2 linked regions of the Robertmurraya sp. FSL R5-0851 genome follow. The protein of the gene in region 1 interacts with the protein of each later gene in a pairwise test. Links are inferred from orthologs where the notes say so. Each region holds a gene or a part of one and is shown on either strand. Other genes may lie near its edges.

The links. Proteins that work in one complex are often made in the same cells at the same time.
Region 2: the proteins of MKX65_RS17280 (region 1) and MKX65_RS07855 interact in binary tests that used the Bacillus subtilis proteins (3 or more experiments, as listed by UniProt). The link is inferred for Robertmurraya sp. FSL R5-0851 from one-to-one orthologs.

The regions. Positions count from the first base shown.
Region 1 is NZ_JBBOOE010000001.1:3,344,115-3,348,789, forward strand. The notes cover bases 798-3,647. They hold MKX65_RS17280 (post-transcriptional regulator), read right to left. Parts: upstream 2,446-3,647; coding sequence 2,149-2,445; downstream 798-2,148. Other genes in these bases: secDF (protein translocase subunit SecDF), read right to left, coding at 798-2,028; spoVB (stage V sporulation protein B), read left to right, coding at 2,576-3,647. In the rest of the region: more of secDF, read right to left, coding at 1-797; more of spoVB, read left to right, coding at 3,648-4,138; MKX65_RS17290 (YetF domain-containing protein), read right to left, coding at 4,157-4,675. UniProt on the Bacillus subtilis protein: Required for post-transcription initiation control of the comE operon. Promotes the accumulation of its target comE mRNA to septal and polar sites.
Region 2 is NZ_JBBOOE010000001.1:1,502,437-1,507,237, forward strand. The notes cover bases 1,118-4,093. They hold MKX65_RS07855 (DivIVA domain-containing protein), read left to right. Parts: upstream 1,118-2,332; coding sequence 2,333-2,854; downstream 2,855-4,093. Other genes in these bases: MKX65_RS07840 (cell division protein SepF), read left to right, coding at 1,118-1,126; MKX65_RS07845 (YggT family protein), read left to right, coding at 1,134-1,397; MKX65_RS07850 (YlmH family RNA-binding protein), read left to right, coding at 1,467-2,240; ileS (isoleucine--tRNA ligase), read left to right, coding at 3,225-4,093. In the rest of the region: MKX65_RS07835 (YggS family pyridoxal phosphate-dependent enzyme), read left to right, coding at 1-659; more of MKX65_RS07840, read left to right, coding at 677-1,117; more of ileS, read left to right, coding at 4,094-4,801. UniProt on the Bacillus subtilis protein: May act as a pilot protein, directing MinCD to the polar septation sites or by inhibiting MinCD at the midcell site of division. Required for polar localization of the chromosome during sporulation.

The sequences.
Region 1 (4,675 bases):
TCTTCCTAATGTTTGACGTAAACTACTATTAACAACATCAGCAAGTTCTCCATAAGCTTTAATTCTCTTTTTCTTAGCTAAGTTTTCTCTCATTCGGTCAAATGTTACGATTGTATCATTGATTGAGTAACCAACAATGGTTAAGACGGCTGCAATAAACGTCAAGTCTACCTCTAGTCTTGTAAAGCTAAACAAAACAATAATGAAGAAAACATCATGTAAGAGGGCGACAATTGCAGCAAGAGCCATTCTCCACTCAAAACGAATTGATACATAAAGGATAATTCCAATGGATGCTATGGCTACAGCAATCATTGCATTTTTAGCTAACTCTTTTCCAACCACTGGGGAAACCGTGCTGATATTCGGTTCTGAACCGTACAATTCTTTAAAATGCGCTTTTAGCTCAGCAATTTCTTCTTTTGCTAGAACGCCTAAAAAGCGAACCACAGCAACGTCATTATTGTCTCCAGACATGACAATATTTTCAGCTTCAAGATCAAATTTTGCAAATTCTTCTTTTAATTGTTCGGTTTCAATTGGCTTATCGGACGGTACTTCCACTCTCGTTCCACTTGCAAAGTCGATTCCTAGATTTAGCTTAAACAAGATAAGAACGACCAGTCCGACTGAGAATAACACACCTGAAATGGTAAAGATGATTTTATGATTTTTCACAAAATCCCATCGATCGAATCTGGTTGGTAAATCGATGGCATCGTATCCCTCTGAAATATCTTTCATATCTTTCTTTCTAACACCAAGCCAAGTAGGGCGTTGATCTAAGAAACCGCTTTTCACCCACAAACCAAGCAATAGACGTGAGGCAAAAACAGCTGTGAGGAAGCTTCCTAGAATCGAGATAATTAACATGGTTGCAAACCCTTTAACAGAGCTTGTCCCATAGGCGAACAATACACCAGCCGCAATAATGGTCGTGATGTTCGAGTCAAAAATGGTCCAAAATGCACCTTTACTTCCAACTTCAAATGCTGACTTAACCGTTCTTCCAACCTTTAATTCTTCTTTAATTCTTTCATACGTAATAATATTGGCGTCTACAGCCATACCTACCCCGAGGATCAGAGCTGCTATTCCTGGTAAAGTTAACACTCCATTCATCCAATCGAAGATCACAAGAATCAGGTAAATATAAAGAGATAGGGTAATAACAGCAATAAATCCTGGGAAACGATAATAGAAAAGCATGAACAAGAAGATAACACTTATTCCTACGATTCCAGCAAACACCGTTTCATTTAAGGCTTCTTCCCCGAATTGAGCACCAACTGAGGTTGAATACACTTCGGTAAGCTTAACTGGCAGGGCTCCTGCATTTAACAAGGAAGCTAATGTCTTTGCCTCTTCTAATTCAAAATTACCTACAATAGAAACCGTATCTTGATTAAATACTTGATTTACATTTGGATTAGAGAGGAATTTCGGCTCTTCCTTGGCAAGTTCCGCTTGATAGGAATCTTTCCCTTCTTCAAAGTCTAACCATATGATTAATTGATTTTGAGGAGCCATTCCAACAATTTCTTGTGTTACTTCTCGAAATTTATCCGCACTCTTTAACTGTAAAGAAATGCTCGGTTTATTGTTTTCATCAAAGGTTTGCTTGGCACCACCCTCTACTAAATCGGTACCATCCATCATGATTTCGTCATTAGCATTTCGGAATGTTAAATTCGCTTCTGTTGAGAGAATTTCACGTGCTTTTGTCTGGTCAGATACACCGGCAAGCTGAACACGAATCCGATTATCACCTTCAATTTGAATGACCGGCTCGCTTACCCCAAGCACGTTTATTCGATTATCTAACGCCTCAACCGTACTATTTAATACTTCTTGGTCAATCTCTTGGCCTTTTTTAGCAGGTTTCACTTCGTAGAGAACCTCAAATCCTCCTTGAAGGTCCAAACCTAGTTTTATATTTTTTAAAATACTATTTGTAGTTGTCCCAATTGTACTTGCAAAGAGAAGCAGCAATAACAAAAAGGCCACAATTCTACTGCGTTTGACCATTATGTATAAATCCTCCTTAAAATGTAACCGAGCAAGTATCACCATACTACCTGCTGTATTTTCTATACTAATATTATGAAACAGATAGGAATTAGTGTCAATTTATGGACGAGTATGTACTTATTTCAATAATTCCCTTCTTTCTTCATCATTCGCAAGTGAAAACTCATCGGACTTAAATGCCTCCACAGTCGCATAGTTCATATATTCTCCTACATTTACAGAAAGAATATCTGAGACCACCTCATAGAGCTTCACGTCCTCCTTTGGTTTTCTCCATTTCTTCTTTCTTAAGAACTCCCAAAGACTTTCTTGACTGATCGTCCCATACCCGAGAAGGGAAAACTCTTCTATCTTACTAATTAATGCTGGGTGTACTTCTTTACGAAAACGATCGTAATTATGGCCGATTTCCATATCGAGCCGCCTCCTAATACTAGAGTATAAAATATAGAGAAATTTATAAGTCCTTGTCATGCTTTGTCCACATAGGTGCATATAGTTAATTGTATATGATTATACCTATTTTGAGAAGGCAGGTAACGAGATGTCAAAGTTTTTAAAAGGAACCATAATTTTGTTAGTTGCCGGCTTTGTAACAAGAGTTCTTGGTTTTATTAATAGGATTGTGATTGCAAGGTTTATAGGCGAAGAAGGTGTTGGATTATATATGATGGCCTTTCCGACACTTATTCTTGTTGTCACTCTCACACAACTAGGCCTACCGGTGGCTATTTCAAAAAATATTGCAGAAGCAGAGGCGCAAGGTGATACAAAGAAAATAAAACAAATACTTATTGTTTCTTTGGCAACAACCTTTACTTTATCCCTCATCTTTACTCCTGCTCTATTTATTCTTGCACCGTACTTATCAGAAACTCTTTTTACAGATCCACGCACACATTTACCATTGCTCGCGATTGCTCCAATCATTCCAATCGTTGCACTTTCTTCTGTGCTAAGAGGATATTTCCAAGGCAGACAAAATATGAGACCTTCTGCTATTTCACAAGTGATTGAACAAGCGGCTAGAATCACATTGATAGCAGTATTAACAAATATGTTTATGCCATATGGAGTAGAATACGCAGCAGCAGGAGCGATGGTTGCATCTGTAATTGGAGAGCTTATCTCATTGATTTATCTGGTTACTTCATTTAAGCTCAAGAAACAATTTCGAGTTAGAAAGAAATTTTTCAAGCATGTGCAAGAAGGAAAATCAACGTTTCATGAACTGATGGGCGTTGCTTTACCAACGTTAGGAAGTCGGATGATTGGTTCGATTGCGTGGTTTTTTGAACCGATTGTCGTCTCACATAGCTTAGCTATTGCTGGTGTTGCGGCCATTACTGCAACTAAGCAATATGGGGCATTAACAGGGTTTGCTATGCCGCTTTTACTATTGCCCTCGTTTATTACTTTATCGCTGTCCACGTCGCTCGTTCCGGCAATCAGTGAAGCAAATTCACAGAACAATAAAAAGCTGATTGAATATCGACTACAACAAGCACTACGCTTTGCTTTTTTAACGGGTGGATTATCCGTCGTAATCCTCTATGTTCTAGCAGAACCACTTATGGAAGTAATGTATGGATCTTCAAATGGAGCGTACTTTATTCAAATCATGGCACCTTTCTTCCTTTTCTACTACTATCAAGGGCCATTACAAGCTACCCTGCAAGCACTTGATTTAGCAAGGGCTGCTATGATTAACTCTCTCTTTGGTTCCGTTGTAAAAACAGCTGTTATATTTTTATTAGCAAGTCAGCCAAGCTTCGGCATTAAAGGGGCTGCGTTAGGAATCGTTTTCGGCTTTTTAGTGGTTACACTCCTTCATTTCGCAACGGTTTTGAAGAAGATTTCTTTCACCTTTTATATTTGGGATTATTTACTAACATTTGCTAGTATGGGTGTTTCCGGATGGGCTGGTTTATCGGTCTATAACTATTTCAAAGGGGACTTGCCTTTATCACTCAACGTAATTGTAAGTTGCGTGATTATTACTGTAAGCTATACACTACTTGTTATCATTGCTGGACAAATTAAAAAAGAAGAAATGATCCGAGTACCAGTTATTGGAAACGTATTATCAAAACTTATTATGCGTTAAAAAAGAGGTGACTGATTCTCACCTCTTTTTTGTGTCTATCCTATCTACAAAGAATTTCCCGTCTTGAAAGCTGCAAAAAGAAATTTCTTTTACTTGAGTATATCCGAGTTTCTTTAGTTCCTGAAGAAGCCAAAATTTATTTTTCTCTAACCGCTGTAAATTACGTTCTTGAACCTCTCCATCTAATATTAGCGGGATCGTAATTCCCCCTTGATTCGGACTCTTTTCATAAACAGATAGCTTTCCTGAGGTTTCTAGTATTGCAAACTCAACATCCCCAATATTACGAATATCCTTATCTCTTAGCTGCAAAAGGAGATCATCGAAATTGTAACGTTGTTTTCTCATTTCATGCTCATCAATTTTTCCATTGTTGATAATGATGGAAGGCTTCCCATCTAGCATATCTCTCACCTTTTTACTTTTTAGTGAAAAAAAGGCCAAGGTGATTTGAATAATCATGAGCACAGCCATTGGTAAAATATTATTTACTATTGTTTCTTCTGGCTTCTCAATGCCTACAACCGCTATTTCTGC
Region 2 (4,801 bases), 1.8 Mb from region 1 along the record:
ATCTACGTGTGCTCCAGGAAAAGGTAAAAGAAGCGAGTCAAAGGAGCAATCGAGATCCAGAAGAAATAAAAATCATAGCTGTAACGAAATATGTAACAACAGAAAGAGCATCAGAGGCATTAGAATGTGGGGTAACACATCTTGGTGAAAATCGTGATGAAGGCCTTCTTGAAAAGTGGAGCACTATAGGGGACAAGCCTACCTGGCATTTTATCGGAACTCTACAAACAAGAAAGGTAAAAAATATCATAGATAAAGTGGATTATATTCACTCATTAGATCGTGTATCCTTGGCAAAGGAAATTAATGCAAGAGCTGGTGATAGAACGATTTCTTGTTTTGTTCAGGTGAATGCGTCTGGTGAAGAATCAAAGCATGGATTAACTCCAGAAATGGTGGTACCATTTATAAAGGAATTAGAAAAATACCCTAAAATAAGGGTAGAAGGGCTAATGACGATGGCGCCTTTTACTGAGGACGATACGATCATTAGACAAAGCTTTCAATCGTTAAAAAATCTTCAACTTGAAATTCAACATATGGATTTACCATATGCTCCATGTATGGAGCTTTCAATGGGAATGTCTAATGATTTTGAGATTGCCATTGAAGAAGGATCTACGATGATACGAATCGGCACCGCATTGGTGGGCGAATAGTGTGGGAGGTGTAATGAATGAGTATTAAATCAAAATTTAAAACATTTTTTTTCCTAGATGATGAATATGAGAATGAAGAAGAGGAGTACGAGGCTCCAGCAACAAAGACACAAAGACAACCACAGCAACAGCAACAAAGTGTGTCTCCTAAACAGAATGTGGTAAGCTTACAGAGTGTTCAAAAATCTTCAAAGGTTGTTTTAATTGAACCAAGAGTGTATGCAGAAGCTCAGGAAATTGCAGATCAATTAAAAAATCGTCGAGCAGTTGTTGTGAATTTACACAGAATTGAACGGGACCAAGCGAAACGGATTGTTGATTTTTTAAGTGGTACTGTGTATGCCATCGGTGGAGATATTCAAAAGATTGGTGCAGAAATTTTCTTATGTACACCTGACAATGTGGAGGTATCAGGCAATATCTCACAGCTAATGCAAGAAACAGAATACGAAGATACGAGGTGGTAATACGTAAATGGATTTACTTCTATCAATATTAATTCGAGTGATTGATATCTATTCTTGGGCATTGATTATTTATATTCTTATGTCTTGGTTTCCTAATGCAAGGGAAACTGCTATCGGTCAATTTTTAACAAGAATTTGTGAACCTTATTTAGAGCCGTTCCGAAGAATTATTCCTCCGATCGGTGGAATGATTGATATTTCTCCGATTGTTGGTATTTTTGTATTAAAATTGGCATCAACAGGCTTGTATACGCTATTTGGTTGGTTTTAGCTAAAAGGGGCATAAATGCCCCTTTTTTGCACTTTCATATCTTTATATTGGATTGGAGATTGAATTAATATGGATTTGCATCAGCACTTCCGACGTGAAGAGCATAGTTTTGTCGATCAAGTAATGAGTTGGAAGGAGCAGGTGGAAAGTAATTACGCTCCAAAACTGACTGATTTTCTTGACCCGAGAGAGCAGAAGATTGTCGAGATGATTATAGGAGCGAATTCGGAGGTAAAGGTTCAATTTTTTGGAGGAGCAGAGTTGGTGGAAAGAAAGAGAGCCTTCATTTATCCAGATTATTATTCTGTAGAGAAAGAGGATTTCCAAATTTCCTTATATGAACTGGTTTACCCAAATAAGTTTGTATCAATTGAGCATCGACAAATTTTAGGTAGCATGATGTCACTAGGACTAAAAAGAGGGAAATTTGGAGACATCCTTATGGAAGGGGAAATCATTCAACTCTTTGTCGCCAATGAAGTTAGCGATTATATTTCGATGCAACTTGAGTCGGTAGGACGTTCGAAAGTAAGTTTAAAAGAGCGTCGTCTCGAAGAAGCCATTCAAATGAAGGAACAATGGAATGAGTTCACAACAACCGTTTCTTCCCTAAGGTTAGACACTATGGTAGCTGCTGCTCATAATATCTCTCGTCAGAAATCTCAAACATTAATAGCAGGTGGAGTAGTAAAAGTGAATTGGATGACCATTGAAAATCCCTCTTTTGAATGTAAAGAAGACGATGTCTTATCTGTACGAGGATACGGAAGAGCAAAACTATCTTCCATTGATGGGAAAACAAAGAAAGATAAATGGCGAATTGTTGTAGAAAAACATCAATAATTTATAAAAAAATTGCAGGAATTTAAAAGTACTTGTCGAATATCTGTTACAATGAATAGTATATACTATTAAGCAATTGGAGGTGGCTTATAATGCCATTAACACCGTTAGACATACATAACAAGGAATTTACAAAAGGATTCCGTGGTTACGATGAAGATGAAGTAAATGAGTTCCTTGACCAAGTCATTAAGGACTATGAATTGATTATTCGAGAAAAGAAAGAACTTGATGAACGATTAAAGGATATGAATGAGCGTTTAACTCATTTTTCGAATATTGAAGAAACCTTAAATAAATCCATCGTTGTAGCTCAAGAAGCAGCTGAAGAGCTAAAGCGAAATGCTCAAAAAGAAGCTAAGCTAATTATCAGAGAAGCAGAGAAAAATGCGGATCGCATCGTAAATGAGTCCCTTTCTAAAGCTCGTAAAATAGCTCTAGAAATTGAGGATCTGAAAAAGCAATCCAAAGTGTTTAGAACTCGTTTTAAAATGCTTATTGAAGCACAGCTGGATATGCTGAATAACGATGATTGGGATCATCTATTACAATACGAGCTTGATTCAGCAGAATTAAAATCTGCAAATTTAAAAGAAGAAGATTCATTGGCTTGACGAAAAGCAGTTTCTTCGAATATAATTTTTTAACAAGTAAAAATTGCAAGTTGCGATGACAGGGATAGTAGAATTTATCAATGCTTTTTCTAGCGAGTTAACAGTTGGTGAGAGGTTAACAAAAGCGATAAGTTTGAATATCACCCTTGAGTACCAAGCTGAACGACCAGAAGGAATAGTAAGCTTTGGCGTTTAAATTCACGTTACGAATTTTTGAGCGGATAGGTTATTTGCCTATCTACTAGGGTGGTACCGCGGGAATATAAGCCTTCTCGTCCCTTTTTGGGATGAGAGGGCTTTTTTGTATTTACTTTTACTAAAACGGGTAACAATGAAGCTAGAAGAGGAAGATTTAGGAGGAAGTTTACAAATGGATTATAAAGATACGTTATTGATGCCTCAGACGGAATTCCCGATGCGAGGGAATTTGCCAAAGCGTGAACCAGATATTCAAGAAAAATGGAACCAAATGGATATTTATTCTAGAGTTCAAGATCGTACGAAGGATCGTCCGATGTTTGTTCTTCACGATGGGCCACCGTACGCAAACGGAGATATACACATGGGGCATGCATTAAATAAAATCCTTAAGGACTTTATTGTGCGTTATAAGTCAATGAGTGGATACAACGCACCATATGTACCCGGTTGGGATACACACGGGCTGCCAATCGAGCAAGCTTTAACAAATAAAGGTGTTAAGCGTAAGGAACTTACAGTTGCAGAGTTTCGTAAGCTTTGTGAAGAGTATGCTTTAGGTCAAATTGATTCCCAACGTACTCAATTTAAGCGTTTAGGTGTTCGTGGAGATTGGGAGAATCCTTATATCACTCTTGATCCAGCATATGAAGCACAGCAAATCAAGGTTTTCGGAGAAATGGCAAAGAAAGGCTATATTTATAAAGGTTTGAAGCCTGTATACTGGTCACCTTCTAGTGAATCGGCTCTAGCAGAAGCTGAAATTGAGTATCAGGACAAAAAGTCAGCTTCTATTTATGTTGGTTTCCCTGTCCAAGACGGTAAGGGTGTACTTGATACGGATACGGAGATTGTTATTTGGACAACAACTCCATGGACCATTCCAGCTAATCTTGGAATTTCTGTTCATCCAACTTTAAATTATGTTGTTGCTCAGGTGAATAATAAAAAGTACCTTGTGGCTGAAGAGCTTTTAGAAGCAGTAACAAACGAAATTGGTTGGGAAGAAGTAACGGTAGTAAAGACGGTGAAAGGCCAAGAGCTAGAACATATTTTAGCGAAGCATCCGTTATATGAACGCACATCTTTAGTCATGCTTGGCGAACATGTCACAACAGACGCAGGTACGGGGTGTGTTCATACGGCTCCAGGACACGGGGAAGACGATTTCTACGTAGGTCAAAAATACGGTTTAGACGTTCTTTGTCCGGTTGATGATAAAGGAGTTATGACGAAGGAAGCCGTTGGTTTCGAAGGACTTTTCTATGATACAGCCAATAAGCCGATTACGGAAAAGCTTCAAGAAGTGGGCGCTTTATTAAAACTAACATTTATTACTCACTCATACCCGCATGACTGGAGAACGAAGAAGCCTGTTATTTTCCGTGCAACAGCTCAGTGGTTCGCATCTATCAAAGATTTCCGTGAAGACTTGTTGGAGGCTGTTAAGGAAACGAAGTGGGTTCCTGCTTGGGGAGAGACTCGTCTATTCAATATGGTACGTGACCGTGGAGATTGGTGTATTTCTCGTCAACGTGTATGGGGTGTTCCAATTCCTGTATTTTATGGGGAAGACGGCGAACCAATTATCACGGATGAAACCATTGAACATGTATCCGGGTTATTCCGTGAAAATGGGTCAAATGTTTGGTTTGAAAGAGAAGCTAAAGATCTGTTACCTGAAGGCTTTACACATCCATCAAGCCCGAATGGTAAATTTACAAAAGAAACGGATATTATGGACGTTTG